Regions from separate parts of the Sporosarcina sp. OR05 genome, predicted to be linked through region 1. Evidence: a T-box and tRNA genes for the amino acid it is inferred to sense, from the RefSeq annotation. Region 1 holds a T-box; the other regions hold tRNA genes.
What was found. A T-box is a leader RNA that pairs with one kind of tRNA and senses whether it is charged. The one in region 1 lies ahead of argS (arginine--tRNA ligase), so its partner is inferred to be a tRNA-Arg.
Positions count from the first base shown of each region.

Region 2: it encodes a tRNA-Arg, which carries the amino acid that the T-box ahead of argS (arginine--tRNA ligase) is inferred to sense. The anticodon was not compared.
Region 3: it encodes a tRNA-Arg, which carries the amino acid that the T-box ahead of argS (arginine--tRNA ligase) is inferred to sense. The anticodon was not compared.

Region 1 is NZ_JANKJL010000008.1:107,886-113,811, reverse strand. It holds gene NRI27_RS12715 (flavodoxin) at 1-92, opposite strand, end outside; gene NRI27_RS12710 (ribonucleoside-diphosphate reductase subunit alpha) at 77-2,290, opposite strand; cobalamin riboswitch at 2,501-2,680, opposite strand; gene NRI27_RS12705 (hypothetical protein) at 3,153-3,443, shown strand; T-box leader at 3,511-3,717, shown strand; gene argS (arginine--tRNA ligase) at 3,764-5,428, shown strand; gene NRI27_RS12695 (alanine/glycine:cation symporter family protein) at 5,485-5,926, opposite strand, start outside.
Region 2 is NZ_JANKJL010000001.1:545,674-551,599, reverse strand. It holds gene NRI27_RS02560 (hypothetical protein) at 1-148, opposite strand, end outside; gene NRI27_RS02555 (hypothetical protein) at 495-779, opposite strand; gene NRI27_RS02550 (hypothetical protein) at 828-1,052, opposite strand; gene NRI27_RS02545 (hypothetical protein) at 1,136-1,492, opposite strand; gene NRI27_RS02540 (HEPN domain-containing protein) at 1,609-2,106, opposite strand; gene NRI27_RS02535 (hypothetical protein) at 2,160-2,294, opposite strand; gene NRI27_RS02530 (hypothetical protein) at 2,345-2,683, opposite strand; tRNA gene NRI27_RS02525 (tRNA-Arg) at 3,141-3,214, opposite strand; gene NRI27_RS02520 (metallophosphoesterase) at 3,280-3,849, opposite strand; gene NRI27_RS02515 (XTP/dITP diphosphatase) at 3,846-4,460, opposite strand; gene rph (ribonuclease PH) at 4,457-5,215, opposite strand; gene racE (glutamate racemase) at 5,308-5,926, opposite strand, start outside.
Region 3 is NZ_JANKJL010000003.1:63,617-69,542, forward strand. It holds gene NRI27_RS07335 (gluconeogenesis factor YvcK family protein) at 1-795, shown strand, start outside; gene whiA (DNA-binding protein WhiA) at 828-1,772, shown strand; gene NRI27_RS07345 (HPr family phosphocarrier protein) at 1,807-2,064, shown strand; tRNA gene NRI27_RS07350 (tRNA-Arg) at 2,161-2,232, opposite strand; gene clpP (ATP-dependent Clp endopeptidase proteolytic subunit ClpP) at 2,539-3,138, shown strand; gene NRI27_RS07360 (hypothetical protein) at 3,680-3,910, opposite strand; gene NRI27_RS07365 (LemA family protein) at 4,046-4,624, shown strand; gene NRI27_RS07370 (TPM domain-containing protein) at 4,621-5,439, shown strand; gene NRI27_RS07375 (glutaredoxin family protein) at 5,525-5,752, shown strand.

The DNA.
Region 1 (5,926 bases):
ATTCCTTCACGCAGCAACGTTTCCTCTACTAGTTCCGCCACTTCTTGCGTATTGCCGCTCCACGAAGCATACGCAATTAGGAATGACACCATTCGCACTCCTCAATGTCGGAAGCCGTCGAACGTGTATAATAGGTCGTTTTCATGCCGGACTTCCAAGCTTGCATATGCAAATCGAGCAAGACGGACGCACGGATGTTGTTCGGCACATACACGTTAAACGAAATGGATTGGTCGACATGACGTTGTCGAGCCGCATTCTGCTTAATCGACCAACGTTGGTCCACAATATACGCGGAGCGGCGGTACACATCGTACGTGTTGTGGTCCAAATCTGGTGCAATGACCGGTAACTTGTAATCCTTTTTCTCCTCGTGATAAAACGGCTTGAAAATCGGGTCGATGGAAGCTGTTGAACCTGCGATGACCGAAGTTGAGCTATTCGGCGCAACCGCCATCAGATAGCCGTTTCGAATCCCGTTTGCTGCGACATTCGCACGTAGCTCCTGCCATTCTTCCGATTGGTAATCGCGTCTCTCGAAATAAGAACCAGTGTGCCAATCAGAGCCTTCAAACAATGGATAAGCCCCTTTTTCACTCGCCAATTCCATTGAAGCTTTAATCGTCAAGAAGGCGATTTTTTCATAGAGTTCATCCGCGTACGCCACTGCTTCATCGGATTCCCATTGAATATTTTTCAATGCTAACAAATGGTGCCAACCGAATGTTCCAAGTCCGATTCCACGGTAACGGGAATTCGTCCGTTGCGCTTGGACAACCGGGATTTTATTCAAATCAATGACATTATCAAGCATGCGCACTTGTATCGTGATCAATCTTTCCAAAACGTCAGCCGGTACAGCACGTCCAAGGTTAACTGAAGACAAGTTACAAACAACGAAATCGCCTGGCTTTGAACGTGTGACGACAATATCATCTTCAAGCGTTACGGACTCAAATTGCGTCGCACTCATGTTTTGCATGATTTCTGAACAGAGGTTACTTGAGTACACCATACCTTCATGTTTGTTCGGGTTCGCCCGGTTTACTTCATCACGATAAAACATGAATGGCGTCCCTGTTTCCAATTGGCTTCGCATGATGCGTTTCATAATTTCAATCGCAGGAACTGTCTCTTTCGTCAATGAAGGATGGTTTACACATTCCTCATATTTTTCACGGAAACTGCCTTGCCCTTTTGACTCATCATAGAAATCTTCGAGCGAATACCCCATCACTGTACGGACTTCGTGCGGGTCGAATAAATGCCACTCGGCACGCGCTTCGACTTGCTCCATGAAAATATCCGGCATACAAACGCCTGTAAAAATATCATGCGCACGCAGACGGTCATCCCCGTTGTTCAGTTTCAGGTCAAGGAATGTGAAAATGTCTTTATGCCACACGTCAAGATACACTGCGATCGCACCTTGGCGTTGGCCAAGCTGATCGACACTAACTGCAGTATTGTTCAGTTGTTTAATCCACGGAAGCACACCACTGGATGCTCCTTTGAACCCACGGATGGAGGACCCACGTGAACGGACTTTCCCCATATATACACCGATTCCACCGCCATATTTCGACAAATTGGCAATGTCCGTGTTGCTGTCATAAATACCTTGTAAGGAATCATCAACCGTGTCGATGAAACAGCTTGATAGCTGACCATGCGGCTTTCCGGCATTCGACAAAGTAGGTGTTGCAACGGTCATGTACAAATTGCTCATCGCCCAGTACGCTTCAGCAATTTTCCCTAGACGATTGTCCGTTTCGTTTTGCATTAACGTCATGGCAATAATCATCCAACGTTCTTGTGGCAACTCGACCGGTTGTTTATCAAAATTCACTGCCGCATAGCGATCCATCAGTGTCTTTAGCCCGATATATGTAAATAGCTTGTCCCGCTCCGGTTCAAGGAAACGACCGAGCTCATTCAACTCATCATGTGAATATTTTTCTGTCAGTACAGGTGTGTACAAACCTTGTTGCACCAGTTTTTCGACATTTTTCGCGAAATCTGTATACACTTCGACACCACGCGCTTGTGTTTGGCGTGCATACACATCATCTAAATAAATGCGTGCCGCGACGAATGTCCAATAAGAAGACGCCTCATCAATATTGCTCAAGCACTCCAGAATCATCGCTTTCGCCCATTCCGAACGGCTCGCTTCCGGATGACGCTCGTTCCAACGTTCGCTCGCTAGCAGTAATGGTTGTAATTTCTCCGTTCCGAATTCGGCTTGCAGCTTGTCCAGCAGATCAGCTCCGCTTGTCTGTTCACGCATGATTGTCAAAATAATCCCGCTCCTTCTATACTAGTTACCGGCGTTGCCGGGAATTAAAGAATTTAAGTGTTAATTAAAAATAAAAAAAGCCATGAGTCAACCTTCCCAAGGAGTCATCGCTTTGTTGTAAGTTGTAGAAACAAATCGGAACAATGCTTACATATAAGCATTACACGGATTCACTTCCACTTCTCAACCCCCGAAGAAAGTGTCGCTCGACGATGAATGGCAGGTCTACTGGCTGACGTTTCATCCTTCCGTCTCCCCTTCCCGCAACGTGCTTGTCACAGTGGTCATGAGGCGGTCGTCTACGTTCACAGTTGCGGGGACAGCTCCGACTAGCGGATTCCCTATTAAACCGAACTTGGTACCATTTCATCGCAAATACTATATATAGTGTTCTTTTCTCTTTAACTACCCTAACATGTTGTGTTCTAATCGTAAATAGCTAAAAAGTTATAATTGAATTTCAAACTTTCAAAAGGGCAGTAGGATTTTAGGGAAGATGATTAATAGAAACAGAAATTGTAAATGAGGAATAGTCGTAACGAATCGATTCATAAGGGGAACGTATATTTTTTGTTGAATTTTGTAGAAGTTACTTTTGAAGCAAAGAACATGTATGAAAATAATAAGGTGGATTTGACCTATTTTTTTGGTGGAGATTTGGGAGTTTTATTATGGGTAAATGGTCGGCTCGGAAATTGTCGAGCGGCGAGGGGATTAAAGGAGATTGTGCTTAATAATAGGGAGTTTTCCCGTTCTCACCGGTTCATGAGCAGTTACCACCGATTCGGACGGGTGTTGGGAAGAAGAAGGAAAGGAATGCAATAACCTCCAACCTCATGATCCAGAAGAGTTAGTGAAAGGCTATCCTGCGATGATTGTTCAGCAAGAGGATGAACTTGTAATCATGAAGCTAAACTCGAGTTTTAACACCCCCGATGCAAAATGGTATATAGATGAACTGGAGATTATCCAACATTTTAAAGGCGAAGAAACAACAGTTGAAACCCTAGATGAGAACAATGGCAGCCACACTTTCAAAGGCCCTCAGGAACCGGGGAGATACTATTTTTCCGCCATCCTTCGATGGAATGGAGAGATTAAGGGAGAAGCAATCTTCGCATTTTCTTTTTTCGTAAAGGAATAATTTTCATTTGAATCCATCTACTCGCAGTGCCTATTGACATTACACTTCCATTTTGGTACATTCAGATACAATATCGATGATGAAGAGAGTAACGGTCTTTTATTTCTGTAGCGAGCTGGGGGGGGTGGGAGCCTGGTGAGGGGAGATCGTGAAGCGCACTTCGAAGATGCTTTTCTGAGTTCAGTAGGAGAAGCCGGTGTCTCGCCGTTAGGAGAAAGTGGCCTGGATTGCAGGCAATTTGAGTGGTACCGCGGAACAAGCTTTCGTCTCAATCGTTTGAGATGGAGGCTTTTTATTATGCCTAAAAAGGAGTTTAGGAAATGAAAAATGTGATTTTGGAAATTTTACAGTCTGTCAGTCCGATCCCGTTGGAAGAGCATGCGTTGGAGCGTCCTGCTTATGCACATCTAGGTGACTTCGCGTTGCCTTGCTTCCCATTTGCAAAGGTCCTTCGAAAATCACCTGCAATGATTGCAGAAGAAATCGCTGCTTCTATACAGCACCCTTCCATTCGCAAAGTAGAAGCCGTCAATGGGTATGTAAATATATTTTTGGACCGAAATGGTGTTTCAAACGACATTTTGCATACGATTGTCACGCAAGGTTCCACTTTCGGGTCTTCGAATGAAGGCAATGACGGCGTCGTAACAATCGATCTTTCTTCACCAAATATCGCGAAGCCTTTTTCCATGGGGCATTTACGGTCTACGGTCATTGGGAATTCCATTGCTTTATTGCTGGAGAAAAGCGGGTTTAAACCTGTAAAGATCAACTATATCGGTGACTGGGGTACCCAATTTGGAAAGTTGCTAACGGCTTATCGGAAATGGGGCAATGAGCAAGACGTCCGCCAAGCACCTATTGAAACATTGTTGAAGCTGTACATCCGGTTCCATGAAGAAGCGGAGCAGGACGCTTCTTTGAATGACGAAGGCCGTGCTGCTTTTAAAGCATTGGAAGACGGCGATGCCGATGCGCTTGCGTTATGGAAATGGTTCAAAACGGAATCGCTGAAGGAATTTCAACGTATTTACGACTTGCTAGGTGTGGAGTTCGATTCGTATAACGGAGAAGCGTACTACAATGATAAAATGCTGCCTGTCGTAGAAGAACTCGAAGAAAAGGGTTTATTAGTTGAATCTGACGGTGCGCAAGTTGTCGACCTCGGCGAGACGATGCCGCCTTGTTTAATCAAAAAATCAGACGGGGCTACGTTGTACGCGACACGCGACTTGGCCGCAGCAATCGATCGTAACAACACGTATGATTTCGTCAAATCCATATACGTTGTGGGGAATGAACAAAGTTTGCATTTCACTCAAGTGAAGCACGTGCTCAGTAAGATGGGCTATGCATGGGGAGAAGAGATGCACCACGTACCGTTCGGGCTTATTTTACAAGGTGGAAAGAAAATGTCCACGCGTAAAGGAAAAATTGTTTTGCTAGAACAAGTACTGACAGAAGCGATTGAGCTGGCTCAACGGACGATTGAAGAGAAAAATCCGACACTTGCCAATCAATCCGAAGTGGCAGAAGCTGTCGGGGTCGGGGCAATTTTATTCAGCGACTTGAAACAACACCGCAAACACGATATCGAATTCAACTTGGAGTCGATGTTGCAAGTCGAAGGTGAAACCGGACCGTATATTCAATATACGAATGCCCGCGCGCACTCCGTTTTGCGAAAAGCAGGTATGGTTGATTCATTCGAAGTGACTGAAGTGAATGACTACGAATGGGAAACGATTAAGTTGCTTGAGCAATTCCCGCAAGTCGTCAAGCGTGCAACGGACGAATTAGATCCCTCCATTATTGCAAAATATGCCGTCGATCTCGCACAAGCATTCAATTCGTTCTACGGAAATGTAAAAGTGCTCTCCGATACAGCCCAACTTCCTTATCGTACTGCACTCATCCATAGTGTGACCATTGTGCTGACGGAAGCAATGCGACTGTTAGGCATGCAAGCACCTCAAGAAATGTAAAAAGGAAAAACCGATCGTCCCGTCTTTGGTAGAGGGAGCGATCGGTTTTATTTGCGTCACAGTTCGTGTTTATCTTCCCAACAGTCCGCGCCTTTTAACCCAGGCACTGAACTTGCTTTAAATACGGGATCCTTTCCTTGATTGCGTTGCGTAGAAAAATCATCCAACACTTTAAAAGCGACTTTCCCAAGCAACAGAATGACAACTAAGTTTAAAATCGCCATTATGCCCATGAATAAATCCGCCATACTCCAAACGATATCCACTTTCGCCAATGCACCAAACATGACCATGCCGAGAACCGCTACTCGGTACACTACCATCCACGACTTATGCGCATTGATGAATTCAATATTCGTTTCACCATAGTAATAGTTTCCAATAATGGAGCTAAATGCAAAGAACATAATAGCGATCGCTATGAAGTATGGTGCCCAAGATCCGACGTGCACTTCCATAGAAGCTTGCGTCAAAATGATGCCACTTTCTTCACCTTTA
Region 2 (5,926 bases), on a different contig from region 1:
TGATGTCGACTACTTTATCAATCAAATCGATACCATCCTGTCGTTCCATTTCTGTAAAGACAGGACTGCACGCTCCCGCATACTCTTCAGTTTTAAACCTATCCCTTGGCCGCCAGCCATCTGACGATGTTTTCTGTGGTCTTTGCACTGTCTTTACCTCCATTTAATTTCAGAATTGTTATTGTTCAGCCCTTCATCCTAATGGACTACTATGGCTTCTGCTGACTTCTTACAGTTCAACCTGACATCACTGACCGGTTTGCTCCTGTGGGATATTCCATCCCTCTTGTCGGGAACCCCTGTAAGACCTCCCCGGGTAAGAGCCATAACCTTACTCCCATGCAACCGCTTCATTTACTGTATGGAATTCGGGCAGTATTGGACTTCGTTTTGTTAGGCCATTGCAATGAGCGGAAGAAATCTTTTATTCACTTCGGATGTGCGCTTAATTAATTCCACTAGTGCTAAGATTGTTGCGAAGAATAATACCTCTGTCATTTTTCATCGTCCCTTTCTATTTTATCGATTCTTTTATGTGCAGATTTTGCACTCTCATCTATTCGTATAACTTTTTCCGTTAATGCCGTCATCCGTTCATCTTTAACTTCCATCTTGACTTGGATTGAATTAACCCCCGCTCCAATGTGATCTAGCTTGGTATTAGTTACAACTTTCTCCGTGGCTTCTTTCTTCACATCTTTGTCTCGACTTCTCAGAAAGCTGAAATAGCTAATTAGGAAACCGAATAATGCGCCGATCACTCCGATTTCAATATTCATCGTGCACCTCCGTTTTTCAATTTAAAAAGAACGCCCGTGTGGACGTTCTCATTTTTCCAACTTTTCTAATAGAATAGCTTTCTGAGCCTTAGTTAAACTGTGGCTACTGTCTAGCCATTCATTGACCAACGTAAACATTCCTTCACTACTTAAACCAACCTTTTGCTCATTACCAATTTCAATGCCTATATCGACTTTACCATTAATAGCTACTTGAAACCATGGTGATTTAGCATGATTGTATTGTGACAAATGTTCTCTTCCAAAAACCAAGCCTATCCCCTCCCCTCATTCTTTAACGTTCGACAGAGGGGAGAGGAAGTCCTGCTTGTTAGCAAAAGCTCTCCGCTACTAGTCTAATCCCAGAACTTAAAATCCTTGTTAATAATTGAATCAAGTTCTCGCTTCTCACCATCGATGTATAGTTTTTGGACATCCAGCACTTTATTCTTAGATTCGTTATCGAAATGGCTCCATTTATGTTTGTGACCTTCCCTAAACTCGTCATCTCGATTGAATATCAGCCTATTGGAAACTTGCTTCCAATTTATTTTTTCATTTACGAAAGCCGTAATTAGATCCCACAGTTCACCACCAATAACCTCTCGATATTTAGATCCATATACTACGAAGTAGTCTCCATCATCATGTTCAATTAAGTAGCATTTTTCATTTCTTCTATATTCGGTTATATCCCGCAGAGTCATTTTCATGTTAGGTCCCCTTTCATTCTAGCAATAAGCTTACAACACAAGAATGAGAGAGTCATTTTTGTGCTTTCCTAAATTGCTTTACGACACATTATGCTCCAAATGTGATGTAAAATCTCTTACCGTTTTACATTATTATTAGCGACGTTATGAAGCGTAAATAATAATTCAATCAAAAACTGAATGTTAGACGCCATATTCCCGCGCTCATACATGTAACGGAAAATCATAAATGCTTGGCCAACATCGTCAAGTTCAAGTTCAAAATTTTCTATCAGAATATTTCCGCAAGGATGTTTATTCTTCAGGTGTTCTTGCGTTTCCTCAGGTAATTTCTTAAACAACTTATATAGATTATGCTCTCTTCTACAATCAATATTATGCGCTAAAAGTAAGTGTTTCAAATACAGTTCACATGCAAATGAAATATTTGTAAAAACAGCATTTCCGTGTTGGCTAAGCATCATATCTTTACATCGAAATGAGACTTCATGATATGCATTAGCTTCTTTCAGACAATTTTCCGACCATCTCAAATAATCTTCTTTAGTTTTCAAACTAGTAGTTGGATTTTTATGCATTTTAAAATATGTTCTTGAATTATCTTCATTTTTCAATGTATTTCATCCCCTTTCATCTATATTACGACAAAAGGGGATGGAAATCATTCTTACTCGCCATCAACCAAATAACCAACTCCACTATCAATAAGAATCTCTTTTACTCCTGGTTGCAGAGAAGTAGGAACTTCGCTATAAGCAGCCTTTCCAAGAATCACACGTTGGGCAAAAAACATCGCCATCATAATATCACACCCTTCCACTCTCAATAAAAGCCAAAACAAAAAGCGGGTAATCATTGATAGACCTGTGTCGCCATTTCGGCCACGACGTCCTCGATGAAACTCGCTCTTTCGGATAATGCATTGTTTTGTGCTTTTAGTAATTGATTTTCGTGTTTCAATTGTTCATTCTCACGTAGTAAACGTTTGGCGTTCGGATTATTCCTAATCGCTGAATGACTAGTTAGGTTTTTATTTTCATCAACATCGTTGACCCAGATTGTCCATTCAAACTCATCAACAGGTAGAAATTCTGCAGATGTAGCAAAACCATAACCCGGAGCCAGGATTGGTTCAGTTTCATGAATTTCAACAACTTGTTTTGAAAATCTTTCATACTCTAAGTAATTCATATTACAACCTCCTATTCTAACCAGGCTTTCTTAACGTTTAATCTTGATCCATGTAGCTATGATAGTTGCGTCTGCTGCTTCGATTTGTGGAATGGCCAAGTAGTTGAATCGCTTATTATTCAAACGAGCCAATACATCGTTATAGTCCATTGCGGTAGTGTTTTGTTGTATAAAGGTGCAATTATACATTCAGTTTCCAATAGACTTGGGCATGCAGATATTCAAACCACTCTAGATCACTATGCACATATATTAAAAGAGACGGAAAAACGCGATGAAGAAATCGCCATAAAAATCTATGCGAGTTAACGTATACTTTGTATACCAAAATTTCAAATCAAATTAAATCATATTCAGTCGGACTCTCAATACAAACAAAAAACGCCTGAAGCCTTGATGCGACAAGGTTTCAAACGTTTACGTTCATACTCTTTTATAAGCATGTTTCGATAAAAAACGTCCCAGGAGGGATTCGAACCCCCGACCCACAGCTTAGAAGGCTGTTGCTCTATCCTGCTGAGCTACTGAGACATGTTCAATTTGCGATTACTTTTCGCAAAGGACAAATATTATTATAGGCAGGATTTCGAAAAAAGTCAACGCTTTCTTGTATAATTTTTCATTTCAACGGAATGAATTGTTTCAAGCTGAAGATTTTTAATGGTTATGCGCAACTTTTTCTCGTTTTCTAACGTGTTAACGTCACTTGAAATTCCCTCGTAAGCAAGATCCTCGACTTCGTGGTCCCACTCGATTTCCACAAACGATGGTTCATTGCCACCTCTCGGCAACAAAGTGCTCCCTGGATTGACAAATAAGATCCCCTCTTTCATTTCAGCACCGTACAAGTGAGAATGCCCGAATAAAACAATGTCTGCCTGTTGTTCCAGCGCCTCGTAATACAAGGGGAGCATCGACCGTTTACAATCATGTTCATGTCCGTGTACGACGAAAATTCGTTTGTCGCCTACTTGGACGAGGAGTGATTCAGGAAACCGGCCGTCTCGGTCACAATTCCCTCTTACCACATGTATGTTATGCAAAAGCGGATCGTCAAGTGACAGTTCACTGTCGCCACAATGAAAAATTGCATCCGCCGGCAGAGTGGAAACGGTTTTCACCGTCTCCACATCACCGTGAGAATCACTCATTACAATAATCTTCATTGTACTTCACCGAATGATGCCATGAGTGTAGGGAGTTGTTCTTTCAGTTGAGCGAGCGCTGCACCACGATGAGAAATTTCCCCTTTTTCAGCAGGTGTCAATTCAGCCATCGCACGTTGCTTCGCAGGTGTATAAAAGATCGGGTCATATCCGAATCCGTTTGTTCCCCGTCTTTCATTCAAAATGAAACCTTCACAACTACCCGAGAATGTCTTTGTCTCTTGATTTGGGCCTGCTATGGCGAGTACGCAACGGAACCGTGCTGTCCGTTCGTCTTCAGGCACCTCTTGAAGCTCTTCTAGCACTTTGTCGATATTCGCATCATCGTTCTTCGCTGGACCGGCATAACGAGCAGAATAGACGCCAGGCGCACCATTTAGTGCATCGATTTCCAAGCCACTATCATCGGAAATGACCATGATGCCTAATTGTTTCGCTACTTCTTCCGCTTTCAACACCGCATTTTCCTCAAATGTCGTGCCCGTTTCTTCCACGTCTATGTCTTGTTCTAAGTCATTCAAAGTCATTACTTGGATGCCATACGGCTCAAATAACACCTCAAAGTCTTTTGCTTTGCCTTTATTGTTCGTGGCAATCAATACTTTTTTCATGCTTCATCACTTTCCTTTTGTTTAATCTGCTCATGAATGGAACCTAAAGCGTCTTGTTGAATTTCGATTAGACGTTGAATGCCTACTTCAGCCAATTCAACGAGCGCGTTCATTTCTTGCCTAGTAAACGTCGCTTCCTCACCAGTCCCTTGCAATTCAACAAATTCACCCGCGCCTGTCATAACGATATTCATATCGACTGCAGCTGCAGAATCCTCCACATAATCAAGGTCTAGGATAAGCATGCCTTCCTCTGTCTTCCCAACACTGACGGCAGCTAAGTAATCACGGATTGGGAACTTTTTCAGTTCCTTTTCACTCACTAACTTAGCGACTGCCATGCTCATTGCCACAAAGGCACCTGTAATCGAAGCCGTTCTCGTTCCGCCATCTGCTTGTATGACATCACAGTCAATCCAAACTGTTCGCTCCCCGAGTGCTTCCAAGTCAACGACTGCACGCATCGCACGGCCAATTAGACGTTGGATCTCCATTGTCCTTCCACCTACTTTCCCTCGGGAAGATTCACGCTGCGTACGCTGCCCTGTCGCCCGTGGAAGCATTGAGTATTCCGCCGTCACCCATCCTTGTCCACTTCCTCTAAGAAAAGGAGGCACTCGCTCTTCAATGGACGCCGTACAAATCACCTTCGTATTTCCAACAGAAATGAGCACTGAGCCTTCGGGATGAAGCAAATAATCCGTTTCAATTGTTACATCTCTTCCTCTATCAGCAGTTCTTCCATCATGTCTCATGTCGGCTACCTCCACATTTCAAGTTCAGCATTCATCTTATCATAACCATTTTCATCAAAGCAAAAAACCGGACACCTGAATTGGTATCCGGTCTAGAGAATAATATGTCGAACATCTGGATTTTGCAATTCTAGCCAATCCATCGCAATGGATGAAAAGCCTTCCAATGAGCCTGTTGTATAAAATAAGGGTGCAATCCCTGTATTTTGTTCATTCAACAACCCGAAATGATCCAATGTGTTACGTACATCCTGAACCGTTTCGTTCGCAGATGAGACAATGGCGACTCCTTTGGGCAATTGTGCTTGGATGTGGTCATGCAAAAGGGGATAGTGCGTGCAGCCTAAAATCGCCGTATCAAAATCGATATGAACGAGTGGATTTAACGATTTCTCCATAATCGGACGAATATCCAAGCTTTTATACTGTCCACTTTCTACGAGAGGTACGAAATCCGGACAGGCAAGCTGGTATGTTTGGGTAGCATTTGAAATTGCCGTAATGGCATGTTCATACGCTCCACTTTTCACCGTTCCTACCGTTCCCAACACTACGATTCTCCCTGTAGTCGAGACGCGTACTGCAGCTCTTGCACCGGGTTCAATGACTCCTACTACAGGAAACGCAAATTGGTTGCGCAAATCATCCAGTGCTACTGCGGTCGCTGTATTGCAAGCAACTACCAACATTTTTATACCCATTTTTGACAAT
Region 3 (5,926 bases), on a different contig from region 1:
CGTCAAGTGATGGCAGCGCTGTCAGAAGTGGAGCCGTTAATTGAAAAGATGTTTCAATACCGGTTTTCGATTTCGGATGATTTGAAGGGACATTCTCTTGGAAACCTTATGCTTGCTGCATTGACCGACATTACGGGTGATTTTGCCGGTGCGGTTGAAAAGATGGGGCAAGTGCTGAACATTAAAGGGAAAGTATTACCTGCAGCAAACCAAAGAATCACCTTGCATGCGGAGCTCGATGATGGCACAATTGTAACCGGTGAGTCAAAAATACCGGTATACGGACGGAAAATTCAAAAAGTGTATGTATCGCCTCAAGAAGTTGAGCCGCTACCTGAAACGGTGAAAGTGATCGAAGAAGCGGATCTGATTATTTTCGGGCCGGGTAGCTTATATACAAGCATATTACCGACAATACTTGTAAGGGACATACGAGACGCTGTTCTCGCATGCCGCGCGAAAAAGGTCTATATTAATAACTTGACGACGCAAGCAGGAGAGACGTTCGAGTATACAGCCTCCGAGCATGTGAAAGCGTTGTATGAGCATGCTGGAAGCGAATTCATCGATACCGTGCTGTTAAATGACACGGATGTGGAACGTATTTATCCGCATGATGAAGGGGCCGATGTACAACTCCCTGTCGAAAATGATATTGAAGCGTTGAAAGACCTTGTGCCGAACATTGTCGTAAAAGATATTTCAACGATGGTAGATGGCCGAATGATTCATGATGCCCAAAAGGTTGCGTCTTGGGTCATCGGCTATATGGAGCAACCAAACGTTAGCGAGTAGACTTGATTGTCGCCGAGAAAGGGGGGAATGTCATGTCTTTTGCAGCAGAAGTGAAGAAGGAATTGACGCAAATTGAAACGAGTGCTTGTTGTGTGAAAGCTGAAATTGCTGCATTTATTCGCATGAATGGTGCCCTTTCGTTTTCCAACAAACAGTTAAGTTTAGATGTACAGACAGAAAATGCTGCCATTGCGCGGAGGCTCTATTCGAATATTAAAAGGCTATATCCTTATAAAGTGGAGTTGTTAGTCCGGAAGAAAATGCGGTTGAAGAAGAACAATGTGTACATATGCCGTATTCGCGAAGGCGCTAAGCAGTTGCTAGAGGATTTGTATATCCTGACAGGAACGTTTCAGTTTAACAATGAAATCGTCCCGGAGTTAATTAAAAAGAAATGCTGTAAGCGGTCTTATTTGCGCGGAGCGTTTTTGGCTGGCGGGTCGGTGAATAACCCGGAGACATCTTCTTATCATTTGGAGATTTTCTCGTTTTACAAGGAACATAGTGAAGCGCTAGTGGAGCTGATGAATCTGTTCCATTTGAATGCCAAGTCAATTGAGCGGAAGAAAGGGTATATCGCGTATCTGAAGGAAGCGGAGAAGATTTCCGATTTTCTAAGCTTGATGGGTGCGCACGTATCCGTCATGAAGTTCGAGGACGTACGGATTTTGCGGGATATGCGAAACAGTGTGAACCGTCTTGTGAATTGTGAAACGGCCAATTTGAATAAAACAATTGGAGCGGCACAACGCCAAGTTGAAAATATAAAATTCATCCAGAATACGATCGGGTTGGATCAATTACCTGAACGCCTACAAGAGATTGCCCATTTGCGGATCACCCATCAAGACATTACATTAAAAGAGCTTGGTGAAATGGTTTCAGGTGGGACGGTTAGTAAATCTGGGGTCAATCACCGTTTACGGAAAATCGAAGAGATTGCAGAAAATCTGCGTGTTGGTGGCATTTTGAACTGATTGAGAATGTGAAGACGAAAGGAGTCTAGTGCGAATGGCAGAAAAAACAGTAGAAGTGAAAATGAAGACTGGATTGCAAGCAAGACAAGCTGCATTGTTTGTGCAGGAAGCGAATAAATTTACATCTGACGTGTTTCTGAAGAAGGAAGAACGTCAAGTGAACGCGAAGAGTATTATGGGTGTCATGAGTTTGGCGATTGCAAGAGGTTCATCGGTGACGTTAATTGCTGAAGGCAATGATGAAGAGCAAGCGATCGAAACCCTAACTGCACTTGTAGAAAAAGAAAACTAAAAGAAAAAGCCGTTTCGATTGTTGTGAAACGGCTGTTCCTTTGGACAAAAAAACCTGTAAACAGGCAGGGCCATTTACAGGTTTTTTATACGTTTACGCCCTCGGCAGGAATCGAACCCACATCTCAAGAACCGGAATCTTACGTGCTATCCGTTGCACCACGAGGGCATATTATGCGCTACTGCTTGTAGCAGACAAGTCCCATTATACAAATAGCGCGGCTTGATTGCAAGACTTATTTTTTGTGCGGTTGTCTAACATGCGAGTAAGTGGGGAATGTATGAAGTCTAGGCAGAATAAAGTAGGGAGAATCGGTATTGTCGTGCTATGGACGTTTTTACAGTTGTTGACGAGACGATTGCTGAATGCGTAATATTTGACCTTAATTGACCATAGTATGTATGATAGATGTACAGTTGAATAAAAGATTTCAACAGAACGATAATTTCGATCCAGTCAAAAGGAGGAAATAGGATGAATCTCATACCAACAGTTATTGAACAGACAACACGAGGAGAACGCGCTTACGATATTTATTCTCGTTTATTGAAAGACCGTATTATTATGTTAGGGAGCGCAATTGATGACAACGTAGCAAACTCCATCGTTGCACAATTACTATTCTTGGAAGCGGAAGATCCAGAAAAAGACGTATCGATTTACATTAATAGCCCAGGCGGAAGCATTACGGCTGGCATGGCAATTTACGATACGATGCAATTCATCAAGCCGGACATCCAAACGATTTGTATCGGTATGGCGGCTTCAATGGGATCATTCTTATTGACGGCGGGTACGCCAGGAAAGCGTTACGCGTTACCGAATGCCGAAGTGATGATTCACCAACCACTCGGTGGTGCGCAAGGGCAAGCGACAGAAATCGAAATCGCTGCGAAACGCATTTTGTTCCTTCGCGAGAAGTTGAACACAATTCTTTCCGAGCGTACAGGCCAACCGGTTGAAGTCATCGCGAAAGATACGGACCGCGATAATTTCATGACGGCTGAACGTGCGAAGGAATACGGTTTGATCGACCATATTATTACGCGCAGTGACATGAAAGATTTGAAGTAAGGGAATAAGTTAACTTAGGCTGTAGGCATACTTTGTATGTCTGCAGTTTTTTTATGCTTTTTTATGGGAGAGCTGGCGCAGTATGCGGCGAACGGCTGAGTAATGCGGAGTTCTGCCGAGTTATGCGGCGTTTTGAAGAAGTATGCCGCGTTCCGATGAAATATGCGGCGTTTGAAGAAAGCATGCCGCATTTGCAAACTGTTCTTGTTCCATAAACGTGGGTGGTTTCTTTGTGTGATGGATTAAATGAATCGCGCTGAATGGGTTTTGACAAATTAATGGTTTTCGTTTAAGTGACAGTAGAGAGATATGCGGCGTTTTGCTGGATTATGCGGCGAACGGCTAAGTAATGCGGAGTTCTGCCGTGTTATGCGGCAAACGGCTAAGTAATGCGGCGTTTTGAAGAAGTATGCCACGTTCCGATGAAATATGCGGCGTATGAAGGAAGCATGCCGCATTTGCAAACTGTCTTTGCTCCATAAACGTGGGTGGTTTCTTTGTGTGATGGAATAATGAATCGCGCTGAATGGGTTTTGACAGATTAACGGTTCTCATTTAAGGGAAACATCGTGAAAAAGAAGAATCGGTGATAAACGTGGGAGAAACGGTGATAACGTGTGCCGAACCGGTGATAACGACCGAGAACCGGTGATAACGTGCTCCGAATCGGTGATAACACGCCTAGAATCGGTGATAACGGAAATAGGAGCGTTCCAAGTTCATTGACCAAATCGTCTTTGCTAAAAAATACGAAGTATACTGCGTTTGACAACGAAACTTTCCTGGAGAGGGCTGAATCATTGGTTTGAAAAGTGCATTTCTAACATAGGCTTATGGTGGATAAGGACACGTTTAGTAAGCAGGCGATGTAGGGTATGGAACTATGAGTAAATAAGGGAGTGGTTGGATGAAGAAATTACTTGGACCGATTGGCATTATCATTGCAATTGTAGTTGTACTGGGTCTTATTTTCGTGCCGAGTTACAACAAGTTTGTCAATCTGGAGGAGAATGTGGATCAGTCGTATGCGCAAGTGGAGAATCAGTTGCAGCGGAGGTTGGATTTGATTCCAAACTTGGTGAATACGGTGAAAGGATATGCGAGTCATGAGAAGGAAGTGCTGACGCAAATTTCGGAGGCGCGTGCAAAGCTTGCGGGTGCAAGTGGACCGGAAGAGCAGGCGGCTGCGGATTCTGAGTTGTCGAGTGCGTTGAGCCGATTGCTCGTTGTTGTGGAGAATTATCCCGATTTGAAGGCGAATCAGAACTTTACGCAATTGATGGATGAGTTGGCAGGTACGGAAAACCGGATAGCAGTTGCCCGACAAGACTACAATACTGTCGTAGCTGATTACAATAAGCAGACGAAACGTTTCCCAGGTAGACTCGTCGCGTCGATGTTTGGTTTTGATGAGAAGGAATATTTTAAAGCGGATGTAGCTGCGAATGAAGCGCCTGAAGTTGATTTCGGAGATGACAAAGATTGATTCGTCGGACCGTCAGCTTCCTTTTAGCTGCTTGTCTCGTTTTGCTTATTCTTCCACGAGGGACGTTCGCAGCTGACATCCCTCCGTGGAATGCGGCGGATCAATATATCCAAGATCGTGCTGGGATTTTATCGAACGAGCAGAAAGCAGAATTGAATCGGCTCGGTAAACAGTTGGATGAAGGAACGACTGCCGAGCTCGTCGTATTGACGTTGCCGAGTATTGGTGACGAGCCGATTGAACAGTTCGCGGTCGATGCACTACGAGAATACAAACTCGGGAAAGCGGACAAAAATAACGGTGCGTTGCTCGTCGTGACGACTACGCCGAATTCTGAAGATGATCGTCATTTTGAGTTGTCCACGGGTTACGGGTTAGAAGGTGCGTTGCCGGACGGGAAAGTCGGTCGCATCATGGATGAAGTGGCGGTACCGTATCTAGAGAATGAGCAACCCGACCTTGCCATTATGGAAGCGTACAAATCGTATTACAACGAGATTGCTAAGGAATACGGCTGGAATGGTGAGTTGGCTGACGTTCAACCACTTGAACGTGGTGACTCTGGCTTAGGCATTCCGGCGCCTGTCGTCATTTTCATCATCATCGTCCTTATCGGCATGTTCTCCGGTGGTCGCGGCGGCGGTGGAGGTGGTCGTGGAGGACGCGGAAGAAGCAGAAGTGGTCCCGTCTTTTTCCCGGGCTCGTTCGGCGGCGGTGGCTTCGGTGGAGGCGGCGGATTCGGCGGCGGCTCTGGCGGTGGATTCTCAGGCGGTGGCGGCTCCGGTGGCGGCGGCGGAGGAGGCCGTAGTTGGTAATGAACAGGAGGAGGCTTGCAAATCATTTGCATGGCCTCCTCTTTCTTTTATACTAAAAGAAAATGGAGAGTCGAGGTGCTTTTTCATGCATGTGCAGTTTTATACGAAAAAAGGGTGTCACTTATGTGACGAAGCGGAGTCTATGATGAAGCTTGTACAAGAAGACTTTCCGCTTACTTGGACGACGATCGATATTGAGTGGAATGATGAGAAGCATGAGCAGTATATGCTGATGATCCCAGTCATTGAGAAAGATGGGGAAGTTCTGTTGTTTGGGTCTATCGGATATGTAGAGTTAATGGATTTATTTTAAACATTATCGGCTAAGTCGGTTTATTTGAATGAACGTAACTGCTTTTTGGTAGATGAAGTAGACGGATGAATGATGGGATGGAACTAGTTAAATATAAAATTTTTGTAAGTCTACCTTCACAGATTTATTGTGATTGCAATCGGAGAAGGTGGTTTAAATCATTGAGCATGCATG